3 regions of the Solibacillus sp. FSL W7-1324 genome follow, and region 1 is predicted to be linked to each of the others. Evidence: riboswitches for the same ligand, from Rfam matches in the RefSeq annotation. Region 1 holds a riboswitch; each other region holds the start of a gene.

Region 1 (4,292 bases):
AACTTTTCCATGTTAAACTCACAAACAGAGGTGGAAATAATGGTATTTGGTAGTGTTCCGATGTGGTTTTTCGCGATTGCCATTGCTTTTGCAATTGTATTTATAATAATAAGCGAATGGAATTCACGAAAATAAGCTCGCAGTTAACTGCGAGCTTATTGCTTTTACCGTAATGTTCGTTTCAAGAATTCTTTTGTACGGTCGTGTTTCGGGTTTACGAGCAATTGTTCCGGAGGGCCTTCTTCAACGATAACCCCTTTATCCATAAATACAATCCGGTCTGATACTTCTTTGGCGAACTCCATTTCATGAGTAACAATCAGCATTGTATTCCCCTGGTCTGCCAGATGGCGCATTACCTTTAATACTTCCCCTACCATTTCAGGGTCAAGCGCTGATGTCGGTTCATCAAACAGCATTACATCCGGATCCATTGCTAATGCACGAGCAATGGCAACACGTTGTTTCTGTCCACCGGATAAATGTTTCGGTTTCGCATTCTTATAGGCACTCATGCCGACAAGCTCCAAATACTTCATCGCATTTCGTTCGGCTTCCTCTTTTGAACGTTTCAACACTTTAATTTGACCAACAATACAGTTATTTAGCACATCCAGATTATTGAATAAATTGAACTGCTGGAATACCATACCTAAATGCGTACGGTACTTTTCAATTTGATGACCGTCATTTAAAATATTCTCACCATTATAGATGATTTCGCCTGCTGTTGGTGTTTCCAGTAAATTAATGCAACGTAACAGTGTAGATTTCCCTGAACCGGAAGAGCCGATCAATGTTACGACTTCCCCTTTGTTTACCTGGAAATTAACATCTTTTAAAACTTCGTGATCACCGAATTTTTTATTTAAATGGTTAATATCAATTACAACTGCCATCTTATTCACCATCCTTATCTAGCTTGTTGCCTGTAATAAGTTCCACTTTATATGAAGACGGGCCATCCATCTTTTTCTCGAATAATAGTAAGAAACGAGTTACAGTAAATGTCATGATAAAGTATAATACCGTCGCGATAAAGAACGCTTCGATGTATTTGTAGTTACTGCCTGCGATCGAATTCGCTGTAAAGAACAGCTCCACTACCGAAATGACACTTAATACAGATGAATCTTTAATATTCATAACGAACTGATTCCCTGTTGCAGGTAAAATATTGCGCGCTACTTGCGGCAGCACAATATGAATCATCGTTTGCAGGTGATTCATACCAATCGCCTGTGCAGCTTCAAATTGTCCTTTATCAATAGATACAATACCACCGCGAACATATTCGGCCATATAGGCGCCTGTGTTTAAACTGATGACAATAGAAGCTGCTAAAAAGCGGTCAATATCGATGCCTAAATAGACAAGACCGTAAAATACGACCATCGCTTGTACCATCATTGGCGTTCCTCTAAAAATTTCCACATATGCCGTTAAAATAAAATTAACGACCTTCAATAGTGCTGATTTAATATTTTTTTTGCGTTGTGGAATTGTATGCATAATCCCTATGAAAAATCCGATCAGCGTTCCGCAAATCGTCCCGATAATTGCCAAGAGCAGTGCTGTCCATGCGCCTCGTACAAATAAATCCCAGTTGTCCGTAAACAAGTTCCATGATGAATCTAAAAATGCCATCGCCTTGTCCTCCGTTTCTATCTTTGTTTATATTATTTATGTACGAAATGATCATTTTAATAGAAAAAGGTTGTCTTCCGTCTGCCGGCAAGACAACCTCATTAAAACTGTTAATCCAACACGATTATTGTGCTGCTGGTTGATTTGCAATTGCGTCTTCCATTAATTGTTGACGCTCTTCTTCCGAAATTTCAGCTAAAACTTTGTTAATTTGTTCACGTAAATCAGAACCCTTTTTCAAACCTACTGCTACAGCTGTTGATGCTTCGTCTGCTTCGAAGTTTGGCTCAGGTACGATGTATTTGATGTTATTCAGTGCCATCTCAGCAGAGATACCTTCTGGACGTTCTGAAACATATCCATCAATTGCGCCTGACTGTAATTGTACACGCATTGCACCAAAATCAGTTGCCGCTACTTGTTTTTGAACACCTTCGATTTGATCGATTACATCATAGTGTGTTGTCGCTTGCTGACCAGTAATTTTCGCACCTGCAAAGTCAGATAATGAAGTTGCATTAGCATATGGGCCGTCTTCTTTTACAACGATAACATAGTCACTTGTATAATAGTTCTCTGTAAAATCAACTACTTCCTTACGTTCAGGCATTGGTGACATACCAGCAATTACTAGATCAATGGCACCTGATTGTAATGATGGAATTAAGCCATCCCAGTCTGTCTTAACAATTTGAAGTTCCATGTCCAGCCCTTCAGCGATTTTCTTCGCGATTTCAACGTCATAGCCTGCTGCATATTCCTTAGAACCTTTAATTTGAACTCCGCCATTGGCATCATCTTTTTGTGACCAGTTGAAAGGTGCATATGCTGCTTCCATTCCAATTTTAATCACTTTTTTGTCGGAATCAGAACCGCCTGTAGTACCTTCTTCGCTCGAGCCACATGCAGCCAGCAATAGCATTGTCATGGCTGTCAGTAAAATTAATAGTCTCTTTTTCATAGAAAATCTCTCCTCTTTTGTTAAATTTCGGACACATTATATGCAAAAAACGACCTAAAAGAAGAACTTTAGGTCGTTTAAATTATAATTAGCCCGAATCCTCTACAGTTCCCATTTTGAGATAGCACAACTCAACCATCAGGGATATAGATGATTGAGACAGTTCTGCAATTGTTCACTGCAGACCCAGCATTGTAAAATTGAGCATTTACAACACTTCGGCGATATTTCCTTCTTTTATATTTCACAGCCAGCTCATGGCTCCATATAAAACTGTTAAGTATCGCGCCTCTACCTCACGAGATTGTGAGGTTTTAATATGAAATTGATAAGTTTTATATTACATTATTGCGACATTTCCGTCAACAATCATTTTTCTGAAATTTTAAGGTAAAAAAAGTAAATGCGCAATACATAAAGTATCGCGCATTCGTAGAGAAAATACTATTAAGAATTTAATAATAAATCTTCTGGGTTTTCGATCATTTCTTTAACTGTTTTCAGGAAGCCAACAGAATCTTTACCATCGATGATACGGTGGTCGTAAGATAATGCTACGTACATCATTGGACGAATTTGAACTTCACCATTAACAGCTACTGGACGGTTTACGATTGAGTGCATACCTAAAATACCAGCTTGAGTACCGTTCATGATTGGTGTTGACATTAATGAACCGAATACACCACCGTTAGTGATAGTAAATGATCCGCCAGCCATGTCATTTAAGCCTAATTTTTTGTCGCGTGCTTTTCCAGCTAACTCTGCAATGTTTTTCTCGATTTCAGCAAAGTTTTTCGCATTTGCATCACGAACAACTGGTACTACTAAACCTTCTTCAGTTGATACGGCAATACCGATATCGAAGAAGTTGTTTAAGTGAATTTCATCACCGTTAATTTGTGCATTTACATATGGATATTTCTTCAATGCTGCTACTACAGCTTTTGTGAAGAATGACATGAAGCCTAATTTAATATCGTTAGCTTTCACGAACTCATCTTGTTTACGTTTACGTAAAGCCATAATGTTCGTCATATCAATTTCGTTGAATGTAGTTAACATTGCAGTTGATTGCTTAACTTCTAATAGACGTTTTGCAATTGTTTGACGACGACGGCTCATTTTTTCAACTGTTACACGGTCTGTGTCAGCTGCTGGTGTAAAGATCATTGGACCGTTACCTGCTGCTGGTGCTTGAGTAGCTGATGCTGCAGGAGCTGCTGGTGCTGTACCATGAGCTGCAACGTCTTGTACACGTACGCGACCTTGTGGATCAACAGGTGAAATTGCTGCTAAGTCGATGCCTTTTTCACGAGCTAATTTACGAGCTGCCGGTGAAGCGATTACACGCTCACTTGAAGTTTCTTCGGCAGCAACTGGTGCAGGTGCTGCTGCTTTAGGAGCTTCTTCTTTTGCTGGAGCCGGAGCTGCTTTAGGAGCTTCTTCTTCTTTAGCTGCTGGTGCAGGTGCTGCGCCTTCGCCAGCTTCAACAACTGCGATTACTTGTCCTACTAATACAGTATCGCCTTCTTCAGCTAAAATTTGCTTTAAAACGCCTGCTTCTTCAGAGATGATTTCAGCATTAACTTTATCAGTTTCTAACTCAACGATGAATTCGCCTTTTTCTACGCGATCTCCAACTTTTTTCACCCACTGGGCAATTGTACCTTCAGTAATTGAT
Region 2 (4,292 bases), 690 kb from region 1:
AGCCATTAAGCCAGCAAGACCGCCACCAACGACGATAACTTTACTTTTTGCCATGATTATTTCTCACTCCTCATTAATTGCTAAAACTTTTACTCATATTCCATTCCGTCTAGGTACTTAACTATGTAGTAGTGACTAAGTTAAGTGATTAAACGAATGCTAAGATAGCTGCAACACCAACGATTGCTAATACTACGAAGATTAACAATGTAACATAAGTTGCGATTCGTTGAGATTTGTTAGATTGTGTAATACCCCAGCTTACTAAGAACGACCATAAACCGTTCGCTAAGTGGAATGCTGCTGAAACGATACCTAAAATGTAGAATACTAACATTAATGGATTATCAACGATTTCAACCATCATATTAAATTCAACTTCAGCACCTAATGCTTTTTGGATACGTGTTTGGAAAATATGCCACGCAATGAAGATTACAAGGAAGATCCCTGTGAAACGTTGCAATGCAAACATCCAGTTACGGAATGTGCTGAAACGTCCCGTGTTGTATGTCGCTGTAAAAGCAATATACACTCCATAGAATCCGTGGAACATTAATGGAATATAGATAATAATCCATTCCATCGCTAACAATAACGAGTGTGGAAGTAATTCCATAACACCTGTAGCGTTATTGTAAGTTTCCTCACCGCCAATTGCAGTGAAGTTCAGAAATAAGTGGAACACCAAGAACAACCCGACAGGAACTACACCTAGTAACGAGTGTAAGCGGCGCCATAAAAATTCACGATCTTTCGACAAAACTGTTACCCCCCTTAGTACTTGAAATACACATGCGCAACGCCTCAAATTTGTAAAAGTTGGGATGTTGACTGCGCATTTCATCATGGTACAATATTATGACATGTCCATTGTACTCTCAACAGATACTAGCGTCAAGGCAACGCAGGATATTTTATAATCATTTTAAAGACGGTTTTACGCTGTTTTGAGAACCGTTTTTTCTGCTTATAACTCTTTTCTTCACGAAAGAATGAAAATTATACGAAAATTTATGAAAGAGGTTTTTTATATGGAAGGGTACAAAATGAAAACGATTCCAACTTTTGGCTACGAAATCATTCGTGACCATCTTCTTCCTTCTATTTTAGGAAAGCATGAAGAAGATGTTTTATATTGGGCAGGTAAAGAAATTGCAAGAAAGTTCCCATTATTTTCAATGGATGAACTGCCTTCATTTTTCATGGAAGCTGGCTGGGGCCAGTTAATTCTGGAAAAGGAAACGAAGGACGAACTTCACTACATACTTTCGACATCTGAGGAATTGCCACTTAATATTGTACAACGTTGTTTCCGTCTTGAAGCCGGCTTTTTGGCAGAGCAGAAGCAAAAACAGCTTGGCTATTTGACGGAATGCTATGAAGAAAAAGACAATGACAAACACATCGTAAAATTTACGTTAAAATGGGATTTAAAAGAGAAAATTTAGTCTTCAACTTATCATAATTATCTATTGGTGAAGATGCAAATTTACACAATAAAAAAGCTGGAAATAAGCTACTTCAGCTCATTTCCAGCTATTACTTTAAGAAGCGGTTACTTCTTTCATTGCCAAATCGAATTCCTCATGCAGCACATTCGCAGCACGAACCATTTCTTCCTGTGGTACAACGACAGACACTTTAATTTCCGAAGTGCTGACCATTTTTACAGGAATATGTTCGCGTCCCAAACGTGCAAACATGCGAGCTGCCACCCCCGGATTGGATGCCATCGCAGAACCGATAATCGATACTTTCGCTAAACCTACTTCAAAATCTGCAAAACTAAATCCAAGTGATAATTTACTAGTTTCCAAAACCCGTAATGCTTCCGCAAACTCATCCTTGGAAATTGTAAAGGAAATGGTCGGCTTCACGCCATCAATGACTGCTTGAACAATAATATCCACATTGATATCATTTTCTGCTAAAACACTAAACACTTCTGCCAATGACGCGGTTTCATACGAATCATAGCCGATCGTCAAACGAATAATATCCGATTCGTAGGCTATCCCGCGTACAAGTAAGTTTTTCTCCATGTCTACATCCCCTTTAATAAAAGTGCCTTCCACGTCCTGTACGAAAGAACGTACAATGAGCGGTATATTGTATTTTTTGGCAAGTTCAACCGCACGTGGGTGCAATATTTTAGCCCCTAAATTTGCAAATTCCAACATCTCATCATAAGAAACTTCCGGTAGTTTCCTAGATCCCTTTACAATTTCTGGGTCTGCTGTGAAAATCCCTTCAACCGATGAAAAAATCTCGACACGCTCTGCTTCGAGGGCAACCGCAAGTGCAACCGCTGAAGTTTCAGAACCTCCTTTGCCGAATGTTGAAATATTGTCTGTCCCCGTAACTCCTTGAAAACCTGCTACGACGACGATTTCGCCTAATGCCAAATGTTCCTGAATTCGTTTACTATCGACATTATCGATCCGTGCGTTACCATGCTTTTGATTTGTATGGATACCTGTTTGCCATCCAGCTAAAGAGACAGCTTTGCCTCCATGCTCCTGAATCGCCATTGCAAGCATCGCACTTGTTATTTGTGTTGCTGATGAGACAAGTGCATCCATTTCCCGTTTCGACGGCTCATCGGTAATTTCAGCAGCATATTGTCTCAATTCTCGTCGTATAGCGGGCATTGAAGAAACGACAACGACTAAGTTTATGCCACGCCCTTGCTCTTTTATCACTTTTTTAGCTAGGTGTACGATTTTTTCCGGTGTAGTCAATGCCGGACCGCCAAACTTTACTACAACTGTCTCCATTCTTTTCCCTCCTTAAATTCGAAAACAAAAAAGACGGCTTTCCATGTTCATGGAAAGCCGCCGTCAATACAAATAATAGTTATAAGTTTTTCAGGATAGCCCTCCAGAACATAAAGCTCTGACAGTTTTACATCTCTTAAATGCAAAACCAGCAAACTGCGCGAACAATACGCACTTCACTTCGGCAGGACCCCCTTTCGATTGCTGTCAATGGAATTGTTCTTCCTCGAGCAATGTACTGTTGAATACTGCGCCTCTATCTTAGTAAATATTGAATTGTCTTTTATATTAGCACAACCCTATTCTTTATTCAATGGTGCTTCATGAAAATGACGATAGATGACTTCCGCCAATTTTGCCGGTACTCCTGATTCCTGCAGCTGCAGCTCGCTAGCTTCGCGAATTTTTTTCACTGATCCAAAATGCTTCATAAGCTGCTGCTTCCGCTTCGGACCCACTCCTTCAATCCCATCAAGAACAGAAGTAATGGCATTCGTTTGATGCTGCTGACGTAAAAATGTAATCGCAAATCGGTGAACCTCATCTTGAATACGCTGCAATAAATAGAAGCCGTCACTTGTACGCTTCAACGGTACAACTCCCGGAGGCGTACCAAATAAAAGCTGGGACGTATTATGCTTTTCGTCTTTAGCAAGTCCTGCAATCGGGATGACTAAGCCAAGTTCGTCTTCAATTACTTCACGTGCGACTTCCATCTGTCCTTTTCCCCCATCGATAAGAATCAGGTCAGGCAATGGCAGGTTTTCTCGCAGTACACGTGTGTAGCGACGTCGAATGACTTCCTGCATCGCACCATAGTCATCATGCTTGGCCGCTTCCCTTGTTTTATATTTCCGGTATTCCTTTTTCGCAGGCTTCCCGTCGATGAAAACAACCATCGCCGATACCGGGTCTGCACCATGCATATGACTGTTATCAAACGCCTCTATTCTAAGCGGCAACGGAATTTGCATTGCTTCAGCAAGCGCTTCACAAGCCCCTACTGTCCGCTCTTCTTGACGTTCAATCAACTGGAATTTCTCATGAATGGCGATTTCCGCATTTTTCATCGCCAGATCAACAAGCTCTTTTTTGGAACCGCGCTTTGGTGTCAGTACCTTCACATTCAAAAGCTTTTGTAAAATTGTTTCGTTAATCGATTTCGGTACAAAAATCTCTTTTGGCAATAGATGATGCGGCTGTTCGTAAAAACGCCCGACAAATGTTAAAAATTCCTCTTCCGGCTCATTATAGATCGGGAAAACCGAAACATCCCGCTCAATGAGTTTACCTTGACGCACGAAAAACACCTGAACACACATCCAGCCTTTTTCCACTGCATAGCCAAATACATCCCGGTTGCTTAAATCATCTGTGACGATTTTTTGCTTTTCCATAATCTGATCAATATGGGCAATCAAATCCCGGAATTCCTTTGCCCGCTCAAACTCCAGATTTTCGGCTGCATCCAGCATTTTTTGCTGAAGGTCTTGTTGTATTTCTTCGACGCCC
Region 3 (4,292 bases), 1.6 Mb from region 1:
CTTTGTAAGAAATGGTCGATACAACACATCTTTACTGTCTTCCCCTTTTAACCACGGATATACTTTTTTATAGAAACCTTTTGAAATAGGCATGTTTTCACTTCCTTATAGTTCAGTGTTACTCAATTTTTGTTTCTTCTATAATACCATTCTTGCAGCCATCTTACTTGAGGAAATTATTCCTCACTTTTAGACAAATTATCCTCAAACAGTCTAGCATAATCCTCAATCACTCTCACTTATTCCTCACTATAGGACAAATAATCCTCAAAACAAAAAAACGCAATGTCAGCCTACTAGCCACATTGCGTTTCAGAAATTATTTGTTCGATAAATCGCAGTCCTCTAAAGGAACGATTTTCGTTTTGTGTTTAAATTTATAGCCAAACCATAAAGCGGCAAACAGTGGTAAGCCGATATATGAAACGACAACACCGTACCAGTCAATCGTTCCGCCCATGAATGCCATATAGTTTTGGCCTAGCACGACAATCATACATAGGGCAAACGCAAATAGCGGACCGAATGGGAAGAATTTCGATACATATGGTAAATCGCTCAATGAATTTCCTTGTGCGACATAGGCACGACGGAATCGGTAATGACTGATTGCAATACCGAGCCAAGCGATGAAGCCGGACATACCGGAAGCATTCAATAGCCAAATGTACACTACACCGTCACCGAAAAATGATGCAAGGAATGCTAATGAACCGACTGCCAAAGTAGCAAGAAGTGCATACATTGGAATACCGCGCTTTGTAATTTTCATGAACAGTTTTGGTGCTTTGCCGTCAACCGCTAACTGATAAAGCATACGACTTGCTGCATATAATCCAGAGTTCCCTGCTGATAACATTGCCGTTAAAATAATCGCATTCATAACAGATGCCGCAAATGCCACACCTAAGTTTTCAAATACTAATGTAAACGGGCTTGTCGCAATATCTTCTGATAAAAGACGAGAATCCGTATATGGAATAAGCAATCCGATTGCACCGATTGCGAAAATGTAAAACAGTAAAATACGCCAGAATACTGAACGTACCGCTTTTGGAATGTTTTTGCCCGGGTCATCTGTTTCTCCTGCCGTTACCCCAAGCATTTCCGTACCTTGGAATGAGAATCCGGCTGCAAGGAAAATACCGAAAAGTGCAAGGAAACCGCCATTAAACGGTGCGTCGTCTTTCACGAAGTTAGTGAAGCCGACCGGATCGTTCCCGCCTAAAATCCCGAAAATCATTAAGAAGCTGACAATGATGAACACAATTACTGTCGCGACTTTAATCATCGCAAACCAGTACTCCGCTTCACCGAAAGCTTTTACTGACGCTAAGTTAAATGATAAAACAACTGCGATAAATAAAATTGTCCATAAAATTGATGAACTGTCCGGGAACCAGTATTTCATAATTAACGAAACAGCCGCAATTTCAGCTGCAATTGTAATTGCCCAGTTGTACCAATAGTTCCAGCCAAGCGCGAAGCCTAAAGCCGGGTCAACAAATTTTGTTGCATACGTACTAAACGAACCGGATGTTGGCATATAGGCAGCCATTTCCCCTAATGATGTCATTAAGAAATACACCATAACACCGATCAGTGCATATGCAAGTAATGCCCCGCCAGGACCTGCCTGTGCAATCGCACCACCTGATGCTAAAAATAAACCTGTACCGATTGTTCCGCCAAGCGAAATCATCGTTACATGGCGACTTTTCAAACTCTTTTTCAACCCGTTATTATTACCGAGCTGGTCTATCTTAATCTCACCCATGAATATAAAACTCCCTTTTTGTTTTGTTCAATGACCGTGTAAAAGAAAAACCACCACAAGTTTTTGTGATGGTTATATTTACACCTCATCAAACTTGAAAGATAGCTCAACACATGCTCACACATGTGACAGTTCTGCTCCTTATCGGAAACAGCCCCAGCATTATTTTCAAGAAGAAAAATAACACTTCGGCAACCATTCCTTTCATAAAGCTTCACCGATTCTTCTTAATCTCAGCTATACTAGTCTTAATGATTGCGACCTCTACCTCATACATCTACATGAGGTAATGTTTTATTTAATTGATTAAAAGTCTAACATAACATTTTTTTGATAGCAATGGCTTCACCATTATTCTGTTTTTTGCGAGTATTCATACTACTCGGACATATATTACTAATCAAAAGGAGAATTAAAATGGACACCGAGCAACTAAATCAAAACAGCAAAAAAATACTATCTAACCGACCGCTCATCTATTTCATGATTGCCGTCTTTTTATTTGCGACAACATTGCGTACACCGATTACATTAATCGGGCCGATTATTTCATTTATTCGGGATGGGCTCGGAATATCGAACTTTCTAGCAGGTTTTTTAACGACGATCCCTTTAATCGCCTTTGCGGTCGTTTCACCATTTGCCCCGCGTATTGCCCGTAAATTCGGTTTGGAGTGGACGTTATTTTATTCGGTCATTTTGTTATGTGCAGGAATTTTGATGCGTTCGCTCGGAGCAACGTCATTACTTGTTTTTGGAACAATATTAATCGGCATCGCCATTGCATTTGGTAATGTCCTGATACCTAGTTTTTTTAAATGGAAATTCCCGTTACATATTGGCTTATTAACAGGAATTTATTCCGTATCAATGAACACATCTTCCGGAATTGCTGCGGGCTTCAGTTACCCGATTGCCGCAAACGCAGGCTGGCAAATCGCAGCAGGTATTACGATTATTTTAGGGATTCTTACATTGCTAATCTGGCTGCCGATTTTGCGCCAGGAAAAAGTCGAATTACATATGCCCTCTTCGCAGACGAAGAGAACATATATGTGGAAGTCACCCATTGCCTGGGCAGTCGCTGGGGCAATGGGCTTTCAATCATTTATATTTTACTGCTCGTCCGCGTGGATACCGGAAATTTTCGTTAGCCAGGGACTTGATGCAACTGCTTCCGGCTGGATGGTGTCCGTTATGCAGTTTTCGCAAATTCCGATGACATTTATTATTCCGATTATCGCCGGTAAAATTGCCTCGCAACGACCGATCGTTGTTTTCTTTACGATCTGTTACTTAGTTGGATTTACTGGTGTGTTGATGGAATGGACAAGTCTCGCCATCGTCTGGATGATTTTATTGGGATTTGCAGGTGGGGCTTCATTCGGTTTAGTACTGATGCTGTTTTCTCTTCGTACAGAGACAGCCTATGATGCAGCTGAACTTTCCGGGTTTGCACAATCAATCGGTTATTTCATTGCCGCAATCGGACCGATTCTGTTCGGCTATGTCCATGATTTGACGGACAGCTGGTCAATCCCGGTTATGCTGTTTATCCTGATTTCTGTACTGTTATTTTTTGCTTCTTTTATGAGCGCAAACAATCGGACGATATAACCAAACGTATGTACCCTTTTTATGATATAATAGCTTTAGTAAATAAAAGGAGTACAGAACTATTGCGTAAAAAGAGAAGACGAAATAAAAAACGCCTGCCGGTTATCCCGCTGTTTTTCATCGCCTCGGCTGGTGCAGCTGGTTTTTATGTCACACAAACAGCTGAAGGCATCGGCTATGGAATTGTCGCTTATTTCGTACTATATATCGCGTTTAAAATTTGGCTAAAATCGCTGAAGACGAGGAAGTTACGAAAATCCGGCATTCGCGAAGTCGATAAAATGACCGGTGAGGATTTCGAGAGATTTTTAGGAGAGTTATTTAAGCGACGAGGTTTTAAAGTGAGCTATACCGCAACGAGCGGTGACTACGGTGCAGACCTTATTCTAAAGGACGGAAAAGATATTATCGCTGTCCAGGCAAAACGCTATTCCGGTACGGTCGGTGTAAAAGCCGTTCAGGAAATTATCGGAGCGGTAAAAATGTACGAAGCAACTGAAGCATGGGTTGTCACAAACAGTCATTTTACACGCCAGGCCGAAAAACTTGCCGACATCAATGACGTTTATTTAATCGATCGTGATGAATTGATCCAAATTATATTAAATAAAAGGTAAAGAAACAGGTGTGCAGAGGCTTTCTGCACACCTGTTTTAATATGGCTGCTTTTGGTAGAAGTAATTTGGTTTTTTTAGCGTGTTGGCAATTGGTTCATGATAAAGATCCGTAGTTGCAGGAGATAATGGCGGTACTAGCCAAACCCAGTTGCCGGTTACATCGCGGTTGCTTTTATTTTCCTGCATTTGAAACAGCTGAAACTGCTGGGCTGCTGTATGATGATCGACAATACTAACACCCGCCCTTTTATAGGAATGAAGAACCGCAACATTCAATTCAA

The links. Region 1 has a riboswitch for lysine ahead of MKY71_RS08760 (transporter substrate-binding domain-containing protein). Riboswitches for the same ligand answer to the same signal wherever they lie in the genome.
Region 2: linked by a shared signal. The riboswitch ahead of MKY71_RS12410 (aspartate kinase) and the one ahead of MKY71_RS08760 (transporter substrate-binding domain-containing protein) in region 1 are both predicted to bind lysine.
Region 3: linked by a shared signal. The riboswitch ahead of MKY71_RS01280 (amino acid permease) and the one ahead of MKY71_RS08760 (transporter substrate-binding domain-containing protein) in region 1 are both predicted to bind lysine.

What each region holds. Positions count from the first base shown of each region.
Region 1 covers NZ_JBBOYH010000001.1:1,809,328-1,813,619, forward strand. The annotation lists gene MKY71_RS08750 (amino acid ABC transporter ATP-binding protein) at 165-899, opposite strand; gene MKY71_RS08755 (amino acid ABC transporter permease) at 901-1,647, opposite strand; gene MKY71_RS08760 (transporter substrate-binding domain-containing protein) at 1,772-2,608, opposite strand; lysine riboswitch at 2,723-2,910, opposite strand; gene odhB (2-oxoglutarate dehydrogenase complex dihydrolipoyllysine-residue succinyltransferase) at 3,056-4,292, opposite strand, start outside.
Region 2 covers NZ_JBBOYH010000001.1:2,501,334-2,505,625, forward strand. The annotation lists gene sdhA (succinate dehydrogenase flavoprotein subunit) at 1-54, opposite strand, end outside; gene MKY71_RS12400 (succinate dehydrogenase cytochrome b558 subunit) at 149-763, opposite strand; gene MKY71_RS12405 (YslB family protein) at 1,035-1,451, shown strand; gene MKY71_RS12410 (aspartate kinase) at 1,548-2,780, opposite strand; lysine riboswitch at 2,869-3,047, opposite strand; gene uvrC (excinuclease ABC subunit UvrC) at 3,080-4,292, opposite strand, start outside.
Region 3 covers NZ_JBBOYH010000001.1:250,942-255,233, reverse strand. The annotation lists gene MKY71_RS01285 (RNA 2'-phosphotransferase) at 1-93, opposite strand, end outside; gene MKY71_RS01280 (amino acid permease) at 320-1,777, opposite strand; lysine riboswitch at 1,872-2,052, opposite strand; gene MKY71_RS01275 (CynX/NimT family MFS transporter) at 2,195-3,394, shown strand; gene MKY71_RS01270 (restriction endonuclease) at 3,457-4,011, shown strand; gene MKY71_RS01265 (nitric oxide synthase oxygenase) at 4,048-4,292, opposite strand, start outside.